Regions from separate parts of the Streptomyces yerevanensis genome, predicted to be linked through region 1. Evidence: riboswitches for the same ligand, from Rfam matches in the RefSeq annotation. Region 1 holds a riboswitch; the other holds the start of a gene.
The links. A riboswitch is a leader RNA that binds a small molecule or an ion and turns the genes downstream of it on or off. The one in region 1 is predicted to bind cobalamin.

Region 1 (7,366 bases):
TCCAGATCTGCGCGCGTACCGCCGGCGCCTTCGTCGGGTCCAGGTCGGACACGAGGGCGTACTCGTCCAGGAGCTGCTCCAGCTTCGCTAGATCCCCGTACGTGTCCGCGCGCGCCATCGGCGGTACCAGGTGGTCGACGACCGTGGCGTGACCGCGGCGCTTGGCCTGGGTGCCCTCGCCGGGGTCGTTGACGATGAAGGGATAGATCAGCGGCAGGTCGCCGAGCACCGCGTCCGGCGCGCAACCCACGCTCAGCCCAAGCCCCTTGCCCGGCAGCCACTCCATCGTGCCGTGCTTGCCCATGTGCACGATCGCATCCGCGCCAAAGCTGTTTTCCAGCCACCGGTACGCCGCCATGTAGTGGTGCGACGGCGGCATGTCCGGGTCGTGGTAGATCGCGATCGGGTTCTCGCCGAAACCGCGCGGCGGCTGGATCATGACCACGACGTTCCCGAACTGGAGGGAGGCCAGCACGATGTCGTCCCCGTCGACGTACAACGACCCTGGCGGCTCCCCCCACGCCTCCAGCATCCCTTCCCGCAGCGCGGGGTCGAGCTTGTCGAACCACGCCTGGTAGTCGGCGAGCGGTACGCGCGCCGGCGCGGCGGCCAGCTGATCCTCCGTCAGCCACTCGACGTCGTGACCGCCGGCCGCGATGAGCCGGTGGATCAACTCGTCGCCGCCGGACGGGTATTCGGTGACCCTGTATCCAGCGTCCCGCAGTGCGTCAAGGACCCGTACCGCTGAAGCCGGGGTGTCGAGCCCCACCGCGTTCCCGACGCGTGAGTGCTTCGTCGGGTAGGCGGTGAAGACGAGCGCGAGCTTCTTCTCGTCGTTCGGCTTGTGCTTCAACTGCGCGTGCCGTACGGCGATTCCGGCCACCCGCCCGGCCCGTTCCGGATCGGCGACGTACACCGGTACGTCGTCAGGGCCCTGCTCCTTGAAGGAGAACGGGACCGTGATGATCCGCCCGTCGAACTCCGGGATCGCGACCTGCATCGCCGCGTCCATGGGAGAGAGGGCGGCATCGGACTCATCCCACGCCTGCTTCGAAGACGTCAGGCAAAGCCCTTGCAGCACAGGGATGTTGAGGTCCGCCAGCGCCCCGATGTCCCAGGCCTCCTCGTCACCGCCCGCCGAGGCCTGCGAGGCGTGTGTGCCTCCCGCCGCGAGCACGGTGGCGACCAGCGCGTCGGCCTTCCCGAGGATCTCGTACAGGCCATCGTCGGCGCCGCGCAGCGAACCGCAGTACACGGGAAGGGCGTTGGCGCCGCGCGCCTCGATCGCGTTGCACAGGGTGTCCACGAAGGCGGTGTTGCCGGACAGTTCATGGGCCCGGTAGAAGAGCACGCCGATGGTCGGGCGGCCGTCGGCGTACGGACGCTCGCCGTGGACTCCGTACTCGGCCATCTTCCGCGGTTCTTCGAAGCCTTCGCCCGTGAGCAGCACGGTGTCGGAGAGGAAGCGGGCCAGTTCGGCGAGGTTTCCGGGGCCGCCCTCCACGAGGTACCGCAGCGCCTCCGCCACGACACCGGCCGGTACCGATGACTCGGCCATCAACTCCGCGTCGGGGACAGTCTCCCCGCCGAGCAGAACCGTCGGGATCCCGGACGTCTTCAACGCCGCGAGCCCGTCCTCCCAGGCGCGTTTGCCACCCAGCAGGCGTACGACGGCGATGTCCGCGCCCTCGACGAGCGCGGGCAGCTCCTCCGCCACATCCACCCGGGTCGGATTGCCGATCCGGTACGAGGCGCCGGAAGCGGCCCGGGCCGCCAGCAGATCCGTATCGGCGGTCGACAACAACAGCACTGTGCTCATGCGGGCGCTCCCGGTGGAATGAAGGGCAGTCCTGATGGCGCGCCCGACTCGATGAGTCGCCACAGCGCGTCCGTGTCCGCGTGGTTCTCGATCAGATCGCCGAGCCGGTCGAGCTGTTCCTCGCGCAGCGCGGCGAACGAGGTGTCGGCGGCCGGTACGAAACGGCGGCCCGCGGCGGCCGCCACCTCGCGCAGGAAGGCCCGCCGGAAACCGTCCGACTCCAGTGAGCCGTGCCAGTGCGTGCCCCAGATCTCGCCGACCCGGCAGCCGTCCAAGAAGGGGACTCCGCCGGTGACTTCGGCGACGCCGTGATGGATCTCGTACCCCTCGACGTGCTCGCCGAGCGCCTCGCCGACGGGCCGCGTAAGGGTCTTCTCGCGAGCGAACCGCACGCGTACGGGGAGCAGTCCGAGTCCGTCGACATGGCCCGCGCGTGACTCGACCTCGTCCTCGATGTGCTCGCCGAGCACCTGGAAGCCGCCGCAGATCCCGAGGACGGGCCGCCCCTCAGCGGCTCTGCGCATCAGCGCGTCCGCGAGGCCGCGCTCCCGCAGCCACTCCAGGGCCCGCACCGTCCCGCGGGTCCCCGGGATCACCACGAGGTCGGCGTCGGCCAACTCCTCGGGGCGGTCCACGAACCGCACCACGACGCCCGGTTCGGCGGCCAACGCGTCCACGTCGGTGAAGTTGGACATGAGGGGGATCGCACAGACGGCGACCCGTAGGACGTCCTCGCCGACGGGCGGAGCGACCACGGACTCGCGCACCGTGCCCCGCAACGACACCCGCAGTCCGTCCTCCTCGTCGATGCCGAGCCCGTGCTGGAAGGGGAGCACACCGTATGTCGAGCGCCCGGTGAGGCCGTAAAGCATGTCCAACCCCGGCTCCAGCAGCGACACATCGCCGCGGAACTTGTTGACCAGGAACCCGGCGACGAGTTCCTGATCCTCCTGCGACAGCAGAGCGACCGTCCCGAAGAACGACGCGAAGACCCCGCCACGATCGATGTCACCGACCACCAGCACAGGGAGCCGGGCATTCCTGGCGATCCCCATGTTCACGATGTCGGTCCGCCGCAGATTGATCTCGGCGGGACTGCCCGCCCCCTCACAGATCACCGCGTCATACGTGCCCCGCAACTCGGCCAGGCAGTCCAACACGGTCCCGAGAAGCCTCTCCTGCCTGCCCCCGTGATAGCCGCGCGCGCTCAACTCGCCCACCGGTTTGCCCATCAGCACGACCTGGCTGCTGCGGTCGCTGCCCGGCTTCAGCAGTACGGGGTTCATGAGCGCCGTCGGCTCGACGCGTGCGGCTTGTGCCTGCATGGCCTGCGCGCGCCCGATCTCGGCGCCCTCGCGTGTGACGAATGAATTGAGGGACATGTTCTGCGCCTTGAAGGGAGCGACTTTCACCCCCTGGCGAACCAGCCACCGGCAGATCCCGGCGGTGACCACGCTCTTGCCCGCGTCGGAGGTGGTCCCGGCGACGAGCAGCCCGCCGCCGCTCATGACGTACGCCCCTTTGTGTCGAGTCGTCTGGTGAGGAGCCGTCTCGTGACGAGTCGCCCGGCGACGGTCGCACCGAGTGCGAGCCGGCTCACGCGCCGCGAGAGCCGCACGGCCCGCTCGATGTCGTCGACCCGCACGGCCCGCCCCTCGCCGTTGAGTACCGGACGGTGCTCGACTCGCCCGCCGTACGACAGCGTTCCGCCCAGCCGTACTCCCAACGCTCCCGCGAACGAGGCCTCGACGGGCCCGGCGTTGGGGCTCGGGTGCCGGGTGGCGTCGGCGCGCCAGGCGCGTACGGCCCCGCGTGGATCGCTGCCCGCGACGGTCGCGAGCACGGCGGTCAACCGGGCGCCCGGCCAGCCCGCCACGTCGTCGAGCCGCGCGGAAGCCCAGCCGTAGCGCCGGTACTTGGACGACCTGTGCCCGACCATGGCGTCCAGCGTGTTGACGGCCCGGAAGCCGACGAGTCCCGGCACACCTGCCACGGCGCCCCACACGAGCGCGCCGACCACCGCGTCGGAGGTGTTCTCGGCGACGGACTCGACGACGGCCCGGGCGATCCCGTCGGCGTCCAGCGCCTGGGGGTCCCGTCCGCACAGGTGCGGCAGCCGTTCCCGGGCCATCTCGATGTCCCCTGCGGCGAGTGCCTCGCCGATGGCCCGGGCCTCGCGGCCGAGCGAAGTCCCGCCGACCACGGTCCAGGTGGCGGCGGCGGTCAGCGCGACGGAGGCGGCACGGGACGTACGTACGGAAGTGGCGGCGAGGGCCGCGAGGGATACGGCACCGCCTACGCACACGGCGGTGTGCAGCGCGCCCCACCCACGGTGGTCCCGCCACAACACCCGTTCCACGGCGCCCGCGGCCCGCCCGAACGCGGCGACCGGATGTCCACGGCGCGGATCGCCGAGGAGTTGGTCACCGAGGAGGCCGGCGGCGGCGCCGTACGCGAAAACGCGATCGGCACGCATGGGGGTCAGCCTGTCGCTACGTCAGGCAGAACCCTTGGGGCCCTCGAATCCCTCGTACTCGGCAAACTGATCCGCAACAGGCAGCCGCGCATGGCGTTATGTCCTCACTCAGGGTGTCCGCGCCCTGGTTCGACGAGACCGACGGCGAGAGTTCCTGGCTCCCGGGGAGTTACTTCCCCGGTGACAGTGGCGGGACCGCGCCGGACTCACACCGGCTTCCTCTTCTGCCGCCGTACTTGGCTCGGGCAGTCCACCACGCCCATCAGCAGCCGTCAACTTGCCGCTGACCTGCGAAGGGAGAGTGTGCGAAGGCCCACACAGGCGGGTGGCGTGCGGGACGTCAGGCCACGATCAGATAGATCCCGTACGCCACCGCCGCCGTGCATGCCGTGAAGCAGGCGTACGCGCCGGTCGTCGCGAGGGCCGCGGAGTTGCCCTGGGCGGACGCCGACTCGCGCTTGGAGAGGCCGGCGATGCCGAGGGTGAAGAGGCCCACGAGGGCGACGGTGACGATGAGGCTGACTCCGAAGACGGAGCCGAGGGCTGCCCAATCGATCTTCATGCTGTTCGTTCCTTAGACCGTGGCGGTAGGGGCGGGCTCGGTGTCCGGCTCTTCGACGGTGCCCGTCGGGGGCGGGGTGACGGCGGTGATGGCCGTGGTCACCACGTCGGCGGGTTCCTCTGTGCCGTTGGTGTCGTTGACGTTCGTGTGGTCGATCACCTGGCGGCGGGAGACCACCCAGATCGCGGCGCTGGACGCGACCAGGAAGACGGCGACGAACGCGGTGCCCCAAGTGCCGAAGGAGGTCACGTACTCCGCGATCGCGGCGACCAGAGCCGCGGCCGGCAGCGTCAGGCCCCAGGCGACGAACATCCGGGTGGCGGTGGACCAGCGCACCACACCGCCCTTGCGGCCGAGGCCCGCGCCCATCACCGAGCCGGAGACCGAGTGCGTGGTGGACAGGGAGAAGCCGAGGTGCGAGGAGGCCAGGATGACCGTGGCCGCGCTGGTCTGGGCGGCGAAGCCCTGCTGCGGCTGAAGGTCGGTCAGGCCCTTGCCCATCGTGCGGATGATGCGCCAGCCGCCCAGGTAGGTGCCGAGCGCGATCGCGAGACCGGCGGAGAGGATCACCCAGGTCGGGGGGTCCGAGTCCGGGGCGACGGCGCCGCCGGCGACCAGGGCGAGGGTGATGATGCCCATGGTCTTCTGCGCGTCGTTGGTGCCGTGGGCCAGCGAAACGAGTCCGGCGGAGGCGATCTGACCTGTGCGGTAGCCCTTCTTGGCGGCTTCGCCGTTCGCGTTCTTGCCGAGCTTGTACGTCAGCCGGGAGGCGAGCATCGCGGCGAGGCCCGCGACCAGCGGGGCGGCGATCGCGGGGATCAGCACCTTGGTGACGAGGACGTCGCCGTGCACCGCGCCGGCGCCCGCCGAGGCGATGGTGGCGCCGATCAGGCCGCCCATGAGGGCGTGCGAGGAACTGGACGGCAGGCCGACGAGCCAGGTCAGCAGGTTCCAGAGGATGGCGCCGACGAGCGCGGCGAAGATCACCTCGGGTTGTATGCCGTCTTCGTTGACCAGGCCCTTGGAGATCGTGTTGGCGACCTCCACGGAGAGGAACGCGCCGACGAGGTTGAGTACGGCGGACATGGCCACGGCGGCCTTGGGCTTCATGGCGCCGGTCGAGATGGTGGTGGCCATCGCGTTGGCAGTGTCGTGGAAACCGTTCGTGAAATCGAACGCGAGGGCAGTGACCACCACTATCGCGAGGATCAGCGAGAAGTTCTCCATTTACCCGTTACCCGGTCTTCTATCGGACGTCATCGGTCTGTGGACCGTAGGCAACCTGGATGAACGGAAGATGAACTTGGCAGGACCGTGAGGTGTACCAAAACGAGGCGTCACCCCTCCGGATATACCGGAGGGGTGACGTGGGAGTCGAACTGAGGCGGAGTACTGGGCTCCGCTAGCCCTTGCTTCTAGCCCTTCGCGAACTTCTTGAGCCGGCTCATGGACCCGTTGAAGAGATTCTGGTCACCCGGCAGGCTCCCGCCGTTGTCGTACTGCCAGAACGTCCATGTCCTCCACCCCGCAGGCAGCGGCCCCGCCGACGAGCTGTAGCGGGCCAGCCAGAGCGCGTGGTTCGAGGCGAACGCGGAGCTGTTGCCGGTGCACATCTTCCACCAGTTGTAGTTGGTGTAGATCACCGGGCGGCGGCCGGTCTGCCGCTTCACCTCGTTGCTGAACGACTTGATCCAGCCGACCATCCTGGCCTTGCTCAGTCCGTAGCACTTCTTCTTGCCGTACGGGTTGTATTCGATGTCGAGCGCGGGCGGCAGCGTCCAGCCGTCCGCCCGCCAGCCGCCTCCGTTGCGTACGAAGTACGCCGCCTGAGTCTTGCCCGACGACTTGTGCGGCAGTGCGAAGTGGTACGCCCCGCGGACTAGGCCCGCGTTGCGTGCGCCGTGGTACTGCTGGCCGTAATAGGGATTGCGGTACGTGTGGGACTCGGTCGCCTTCACGTAGACGAACCTGGCGCCTTTGCTCTTCGCCTTCGGCCAGTTGACGCTCTTCTGGTGCGAGGAGACGTCGTGCCCCTTGGGCTTGGCGGCTGCCGAGACCGGCATCTCGACGAGGGCGGTTGTGCCGATGGTCAGTGTCGCCACGGAGAGCACGGTGAAGCGGGCGTGGCGACTTCGGGACAGTTGGCGACTTCGGGACGGTTTGCGATCACGGGCCATATTTCCCCCGGAATGGCGGCGTGCACGACAAATCTCCCCGAGGTTATTGGAAGATCCCTGAAACTCCGTCGGTCATCGGCCAATTGATCCGGGCGGGCGTTCTGTTCGTATATGCGCCCTTTCGGAGGTGCGTGTTCCGCCCTAAAGTGCCCTCGCCCGCGCCGGGCCGGCGTGCGCGGCTGGCAGGATCGTGGCATGGCCGAACAGCGGTGGGACGTGAGCGACGGGCGGGACGTGGCGGGGCAGGGTGCGCGGGACGCGACGGAACGGGCCTGGCGCGAGCTCGTGGCGACGGCTCGCCGGACGGTGTCCGAGGGGCTGGTCGTCGGTAC
Region 2 (7,366 bases), on a different contig from region 1:
AGGTTCCGGTGCCGTTCTACAACGGCACCGCCTGGTTCCTGCCCTTCGCCGGGGCGTACTACAAGGCCAAGGACCGGCTGCGCTGACCAACAGCGATTCACGGAAGGGCTAGGGTCAATGCCCCGTTGCGTTATGGGTTGGCAGGTTGGGGTCGTGTGATGCGGATGGCTTGGACGCCGGTGCGGGTGGGTTGGGGCCAGTCATGGTCGGCGTGACGGTCACAAAACTCGCTAACGCCGTACCCGCGGCATCCCCAGCCCGATCCACGAGATGATCTCGCGCTGGATCTCGTTGTTCCCGCCGCCGAAGGTGAAGATCACGGCCGAGCGGTAGCCGCGCTCCAGATCGCCGTGGAGCACCGCGCCCGCCGAGCTCTCCTTGAGGACGCCCGCCGCCGCGACGATCTCCATGAGCCAGGCGTACGCGTCCCGGCGTGCCTCGGAGCCGTACACCTTCACGGCGGAGGCGTCCTGCGGGGTGAGGGTGGCTTCCTGGACGGCGTTCACCATCTGCCAGTTGAGGAGCTTCATCGCGTCGAGCCTGGTGTGCGTCTGGGCGAGGCGGCGGCGCACCCAGGGGAGGTCGACGACGCGGCGGCCGTCGGCGAGCTTGGTCTCCAGCGCCCAGCGCTGTACGTCGTGCAGGGCGCGGATGGCCATGGTGCCGTGCGCGGCGAGGGTGACGCGCTCGTGGTTGAGCTGGTTGGTGATCAGCCGCCAGCCCTTGTTCTCCTCGCCGACGCGGCGGGAGACGGGGACGCGGATGTTCTCGTAGTAGCTCGCGGTGGTGTCGTGCGAGGCGAGGGTGTTGATGAGGGTGCAGGAGTAGCCGGGGTCGGAGGTCGGCACGAGGAGCATGGTGATGCCCTTGTGCGGGGGTGCGTCCGGGTCGGTACGGACGGCCAGCCACACCCAGTCCGCCGTATCACCGTTCGTCGTCCAGATCTTCTGGCCGTTGACGATGTACTCATCGCCATCCCGAACAGCCCTGGTCTTGAGCGCGGCCAGGTCCGTGCCCGCGTCGGGCTCGCTGTAGCCGATCGCGAAGTCGATCTCGCCGGAGAGGATCTTCGGCAGGAAGTACGCCTTCTGCTCCTCGGTGCCGAACTGCATGATCGTCGGTCCGACCGTGTTCAGCGCCATCAGCGGCAGGGGTACGCCCGCCTGGGCGGCCTCGTCGAAGAAGATGAACTGTTCCATCGGACTCAGCCCGCGCCCGCCGTACTCCTTCGGCCAGCCCACCCCGAGCCAGCCGTCGGAGCCGAGCCGGCGGATGGTCTCGCGGTAGAACCGCTTCTGCGCCGCCGGGTCCGCGTACCGGGCGTGGACGTTCTCCGGCACCAACTCGGTGAAGTAGGCGCGCAGTTCGGTGCGCAACTCCTGCTGCTCCGGCGTGTATTCGAGATGCACGGCGCCTCCTGGCTCCCACGGGGCTCCTACTGGCCTGCTGCTCCGGCCGCCCTGTCTTACGGCGCACACCGTAGAACGTGTTCCAGAAATTGGGAACACGCGGGAGTGGGTAACACGTGGATGGCACGTGGGTGGCACAAGGAAAGGCCCCCGGTTGTCCGGGGGCCCATCGCTTGACTCAACTGTTCACTGCGGTACGGGAGTTGCCTGCGTGGCGCTCCCCCGCTGGGCAGCAGCCGTACGCGGAGCCAGCACGCGCTCCGCGAGGTACCCGAAGACCAGGCCGTACGCGGTCCACAGGGTCACCTGGATGGCGAGGGCGGCGAGCCGGTACTGCCACAGCAGGGTGCCGGGGAAGCCCTCCGGGACCATGTTGTACGACGGCAGGACCGCGTACGCCAGGCCGACGACGAGCACGAAGAAGGCTCCCGCGGAGAGGGTTGCGTTCCAGTTGCCCAGGCGTGGCGCGAGGCGCTTGCCGAGGATCACCGTGCCGACGGCCAGCAGCACGCTGAGTACGACCATCAGGAAGTACAGCGTGGTCCGCTGGTTGAGGGTGTCGGGGTCGCCGACGGCGGGTGGGTTGGCGGGGTACTTGAGGAACGGGACGACGTAGACCGCGAGCAGGCCCGCGGTCGACAGCAGCAGCGCGCTCGCGCGTGGCCCGAAGCGGCCGATCCTGCCGAGTGCGAAGCAGTACGCGAGGGCGGCGATGCCGCCGAACGCGACGCCGTAGACGAGGACGCCGGTGCTCAGACCGGCGGTGGACTGCATGGTGCGGCTGACGAGTTCCTCGCCGCCGTGCTCGTGGGCGTGGGCCTCCTCGAAGGCGATGGCCTCGTCGACACGTGGTTCGCCGAGGAAATAGGCGACGACCAGGGCGAGCAGGCCCGCGGCGAGTCCCGCGAGCATGCCACGCACCAGGAGGTTTCTGACGGTTGCTGAGTCCATGTGCTCGTACGCTTCCTCGTCGCCGTCAGTGACAGGGGAAGCCGAGGAGGTGGCGGGCGTCGTGCACCCACTCGTGCACGCCTTCGCCGGAGACCACGGAGGTGGCGCCCTGCTCGGCGCCGACGAAGTAGAGCAGGACCAGCATCAGGATGCCGAAGAAGACCGCCCAGGGGACGATCGCGCCGATCGGCAGCTTGGCCGGCACGGCGGCCGGTACAGCGGGGTTGGTCACGGTCGGCTGAGCGACGGACTGGGCCATGGCAGAACCTCCTGGGGAACTCGCGTCCCATCTTGGTGGTGCACAGGACGACGGCCACGGGTCTGACTTGCCCGGACTGCACCGCCCCTGGTGGGAGGCGGTCGCTACGGGCTTACAGTGGCGCGACCGTGCCGGATTCTCACCGGCTTCCGTCGAACCGTCGTCAATATCGACGTGACCGTACCGCGAAGCGGGGAGGCGGCCAAGGGCGCACGCGGTGCAGGAGAGTGCGCCGTTGCCCTGGTCATGCGCCAATTCCCGGTGTGGGCAAGGGCTTTGAGCGGGCGTTCGAGTACGAAAGTGGGCCGATGACCAGCCGAGTGATGTTGATCTCACCAGCGATCAGTGCCGCACTGCGGGAGGCGCGTTTCGACGACGGATGCCCTCTCGACCCCGCCGGGCTGCGGCTCGCGGAGGCAGCAGCGGGTGCGCTGCCCGCTGTGGACCGGGCCCTGGTCTCCCCCGGCGTGCGCTGCCGCGAGACGGCCGGCGCGCTCGGTCTCGACGCCACGGACGAGCCCGAGTTGGCGGGGCTGGACGTGGGTCGCTGGCGCGGCGCGAGCCTGGCCGAGGTGAGCGCCGAGGAGCCGGAGGCGGTCGCGCGCTGGCTGGCGGATCCGTCCTGCGCCCCGCACGGCGGTGAATCCGTACGCGAGTTGTGCGACCGGGTCGCCAAGTGGCTCGATTCGGCCGGGCAGTTCTCGGGCCGGACCCTCGCCGTCGTCGAGCCGGAGATCGTACGGGCCGTGGTGGTACGGGCGCTCGGTGCTCCGGAGCCGACGTTCTGGCGGATCGACGTACCGCCGCTGACCGCGACGGAACTCAGCGGTCGGGCCGGACGCTGGAACGTACGGGTGGGGCGGGGGCTCGGGGACTGACGGGCCGAGGCCTGGGCGGCTGCTCGTCACCTCAGGGCGGCCGACATCCCGGCAGGACCGTCACCCCAGCAAACCCGTCACCTCAGCAGGGCGAGGAACTCCGTGCAGGCGCGCGCACAGTCCCGGCAGGCCAGCGCGCCCTCCTCGGCGCCGGGGTTCCGGTCGAAGACGTGCGCGGTCTCCAGGCAGACGCCGCGGCACCACTCGACCTGGGCGCGCGTCGCGGCCTCGTCCTGCCAGGTCTGCTCGGCCAGCACGCGGCAGGTCGCGTCGCAGACCTCCGCGCACATGATGCTCTTGCGCCGCAGCTCCTGTTGATCTTCGGGACCGTCGAGATCGGCGAGACTCGCGCGCAGCGCACACACCCGCGCGCACTCGGTACACGCCTGCGCACAGGCGAACCGGTCCTCGAGGAAACGGACGAGTTCCTGCTGATCTGTCGCTGACACGCTGTCCGAGTAGCCGGACACCGTCACGCCAAACCCGGTGACGTCACCAAGCGGGCACGAGATCCGCCGTTCCCACCCGTGCCCAACCGCACTCGGCGATCGATACTTGACCCGCAGGCTTTGAGAGATCCAGGACGCGGCCACGGCTGCTCACCTCACCCGGAGGTACGGAATGAAGATGCTCATCAACGTCGCGGAGACGGTTGTCGCGGACGCGCTGCGGGGCATGGCTGCCGCGCACCCCGAGCTGACCGTGGATGTAGAGAACCGGGTGATCGTTCGGCGGGACGCTCCGGTGGCCGGGCAGGTGGGGCTCGTCTCCGGTGGCGGTTCGGGGCACGAGCCGTTGCACGGCGGGTTCGTGGGTCCGGGGATGCTGTCGGCGGCCTGTCCGGGAGAGGTGTTCACCAGCCCGGTGCCGGACCAGATGGTGCGGGCGGCCGCCGCCGTGGACAGCGGGGCCGGGGTGCTGTTCATCGTGAAGAACTACACCGGGGACGTACTCAACTTCGACATGGCGGCGGAGCTCGCCGAGGACGAGGGCATCCAGGTGGCGAAGGTGCTCGTCAACGACGACGTGGCGGTGACCGACAGCCTCTACACGGCGGGGCGGCGCGGCACCGGCGCGACGCTGTTCGTGGAGAAGATCGCGGGCGCCGCCGCCCATGAGGGCCAGCCGCTGGAGCGGGTCGAGGCGCTGGCCCGTCAGGTCAACGAGAGCTCCCGGAGTTTCGGCGTCGCACTGAGCGCCTGTACGACTCCGGCCAAGGGCAGCCCCACCTTCGATCTCCCGCCCGGCGAGCTGGAGTTGGGCATCGGCATCCACGGCGAGCCCGGCCGCGAGCGGCGCGCGATGATGACGTCGCGGGAGATCGCCGACTTCTCGGTGAACGCGGTCCTGGAGGACCTGAACCCCAGGAATCCGGTGCTGGTGCTGGTCAACGGCATGGGTGCGACGCCGCTCCTGGAGCTGTACGGCTTCAACGCGGAGGTGCAGCGCGTGCTGACCGAGCGTGGTGTCGCCGTGGCGCGCACCCTCGTCGGGAACTACGTCACCTCGCTCGACATGGCAGGAGCCTCGGTGACGCTGTGTCAGGTCAACGAGGAGCTGCTGCGGCTGTGGGACGCTCCGGTGCGTACGGCGGGCCTGCGCTGGGGCATGTGAGACCGGTCAACTCCCTTACCTGACAAGCACGATGACTACGCAAGCACCATGCGAGGAGATCCTGTGCTCGACGCCGACTTCTTCCGCCGTTGGATGACGGCGACCGCCGCTTCCGTCGACCGCGAGACGGAGCGGCTCACCGCCCTCGACTCGCCGATCGGCGACGCCGACCACGGCAGCAATCTGCAGCGCGGCTTCACGGCCGTGACGGCCACACTGGAGAAGGAGGCGCCGGGCACGCCGGGCGCCGTCCTCATGCTCGCCGGACGCCAGTTGATCTCGACGGTGGGCGGTGCGTCGGGTCCGTTGTACGGCACACTGCTGCGCCGTACCGGGAAAGCGCTCGGGGACGCGGCCGAGGTCAGCGAGGAGCAGCTCACGGACGCGTTGCGCACCGGCGTGGACGCGGTGATGCAGCTCGGCGGGGCGGCGCCCGGCGACAAGACCATGATCGACGCGCTGGTGCCCGCGGTCGACGCGCTCGGCGAGTCCTTCGCGGCGGCACGGTCCGCCGCCGAGGAGGGCGCCCTCGCCACCACGCCCTTGCAGGCCCGCAAGGGCAGGGCGAGTTATCTGGGCGAGCGGAGCATCGGGCACCAGGATCCAGGTGCCACCTCCTCCGCCCTGCTGATCGCGGCCCTCGAGGAGGCGGCCGGTGAGTGACGAGAAGCTGGTGGGGATCGTGCTCGTGTCGCACAGCGCCGAGGTGGCCACCTCGGTCGCCGAGCTGGCGGTAGGGCTCGCGGGCGGCGGCACGACCGCGCCGGTGGCTCCGGCGGGCGGGGTCGAGGACGGCGGCCTCGGCACCAGCGCCGAGCTGATCTCCGCCGCGGCCGCCTCCGTGGACCGCGGCGCCGGTGTCGCCGTACTCACCGACCTCGGCAGCGCGGTCCTCACCGTGAAGACCCTTCTCGCCGAAGGCGACGAGCTCCCGGCCCACACCCGCCTCGTGGACGCCCCCTTCGTCGAGGGCGCGGTGGCCGCGGTCGTCACCGCCTCGGCCGGAGCGGACCTCACGGCGGTGGAGGCGGCGGCTGCGGAGGCGTACACGTACCGAAAGGTGTGACACGGCCACGGCCACGGTCGGGCGATGGTGACCACGGAGGGCGGCCGGGCGGTGGCGGAGGCATGCGGATGGATCGGGCCGCCGGTCCGGCGACACGCCATGGCGCGCCGCACGGCGGAATCCGTCACCTGATCGGGCTCGGCCCGCGTGCGGGGGTGGTGCGGGGCACGTTGGCTCGTCCCAGGGCAGCACGGGCGTTTCCCAACCCTCGGCGGCGCATGGGATGTACCGCCAACCGTGCCGCCGGAGGGCAGTCAATGCGTACCACTCAGATGTTCGTCCGCACCGGTCTGACCGTGGCGGCCACCGCCGCGCTGCCGCTGGCCCTCACCGCCGGGCCCGCTGCGGCAGTGAACACGCAGATCACGGTGACCTCCAGTGGGTCCACGGTCCAGGTGAACACCACCGCGTGCCCCACCGGCGGCAACGCCTCGCTGCTCTCCAGCGGCCAGGCCAACTTCGCCCAGGGCCGCCAAGTGCCGCTGACCAGGAGCACGGGCAGCCAGAGCGCCTCCTGGTCGGGCGTCAGCACGGGCACGTACACCGTCATCGTGGTCTGCGCGAACGGCTCGACGGCGGGCACCCAGTCCGTCACCGTGTCCACGGGCTCGGGCCCCACGATCTCCACGACGACCTCCCCACCCCGATCGCCCTCACCCACGCCCACGCGCACCCCCTCGCCCTCGCCGACACGCGGGGTCATGGGCGGCGCGGGCGGCTCCACCGAGGACTACAGCACCGTCACCTACGCGGTGGGCGGGGTCCTGGTGGCCTCAGGCGTCGGGGCCACGGCCTGGGTCCTGCGCCGCCGCTCCAAGCCCAACCGGCTCTGATCACACCGTTGACTCCCGGGAAGCCGAGTCATCGGCGGGCAGTCGCCCGAACTCCTGAAGCGCATGCGTCAGCCAGTGGGTCCAGAAGGTCTCCAGGTCGATCCCGGCACGCAGGATGAGGTGCTGGAGCCGGTCCTGGGGCGTCTGTCTGCCGGGCGGGAAGTCCCGCTGCTGGATCTCCTCGTACTCCGCCAACTGCCGCTGGTGCAGGTCGAGATGGCGGCGCAGATCTTCCTCGATGCCCGCGGTGCCGACCACGGCTGCGGCCCGCAGGCGCAGCAGCAGCGGGTCGCGCAGGGGCTTGGGGTCCTGGGAGGCTGCGGTCCAGCGGGTGAGTTCGGCGCGGCCCGCGGGCA

Region 2: another riboswitch for cobalamin. It lies ahead of OP79_RS03905 (CbtB domain-containing protein); the one in region 1 lies ahead of OP79_RS00310 (cobalamin biosynthesis protein).

What each region holds. Positions count from the first base shown of each region.
Region 1 is NZ_JNWJ01000001.1:57,091-64,456, reverse strand. Features, by position in the region: gene cobN (cobaltochelatase subunit CobN) at 1-1,819, opposite strand, end outside; gene OP79_RS00315 (cobyric acid synthase) at 1,816-3,327, opposite strand; gene OP79_RS00310 (cobalamin biosynthesis protein) at 3,324-4,295, opposite strand; cobalamin riboswitch at 4,422-4,565, opposite strand; gene OP79_RS00305 (hypothetical protein) at 4,636-4,857, opposite strand; gene OP79_RS00300 (inorganic phosphate transporter) at 4,870-6,084, opposite strand; gene OP79_RS00295 (lysozyme) at 6,273-7,034, opposite strand; gene OP79_RS00290 (class II aldolase/adducin family protein) at 7,230-7,366, shown strand, end outside.
Region 2 is NZ_JNWJ01000003.1:77,388-84,753, forward strand. Features, by position in the region: gene OP79_RS03890 (NAD(P)/FAD-dependent oxidoreductase) at 1-86, shown strand, start outside; gene OP79_RS03895 (acyl-CoA dehydrogenase family protein) at 231-1,409, opposite strand; gene OP79_RS03900 (CbtA family protein) at 1,596-2,360, opposite strand; gene OP79_RS03905 (CbtB domain-containing protein) at 2,386-2,619, opposite strand; cobalamin riboswitch at 2,656-2,816, opposite strand; gene OP79_RS03910 (histidine phosphatase family protein) at 2,928-3,497, shown strand; gene OP79_RS03915 (four-helix bundle copper-binding protein) at 3,575-3,946, opposite strand; gene dhaK (dihydroxyacetone kinase subunit DhaK) at 4,119-5,111, shown strand; gene dhaL (dihydroxyacetone kinase subunit DhaL) at 5,175-5,774, shown strand; gene OP79_RS03930 (PTS-dependent dihydroxyacetone kinase phosphotransferase subunit DhaM) at 5,767-6,177, shown strand; gene OP79_RS03935 (hypothetical protein) at 6,435-7,010, shown strand; gene OP79_RS03940 (PadR family transcriptional regulator) at 7,011-7,366, opposite strand, start outside.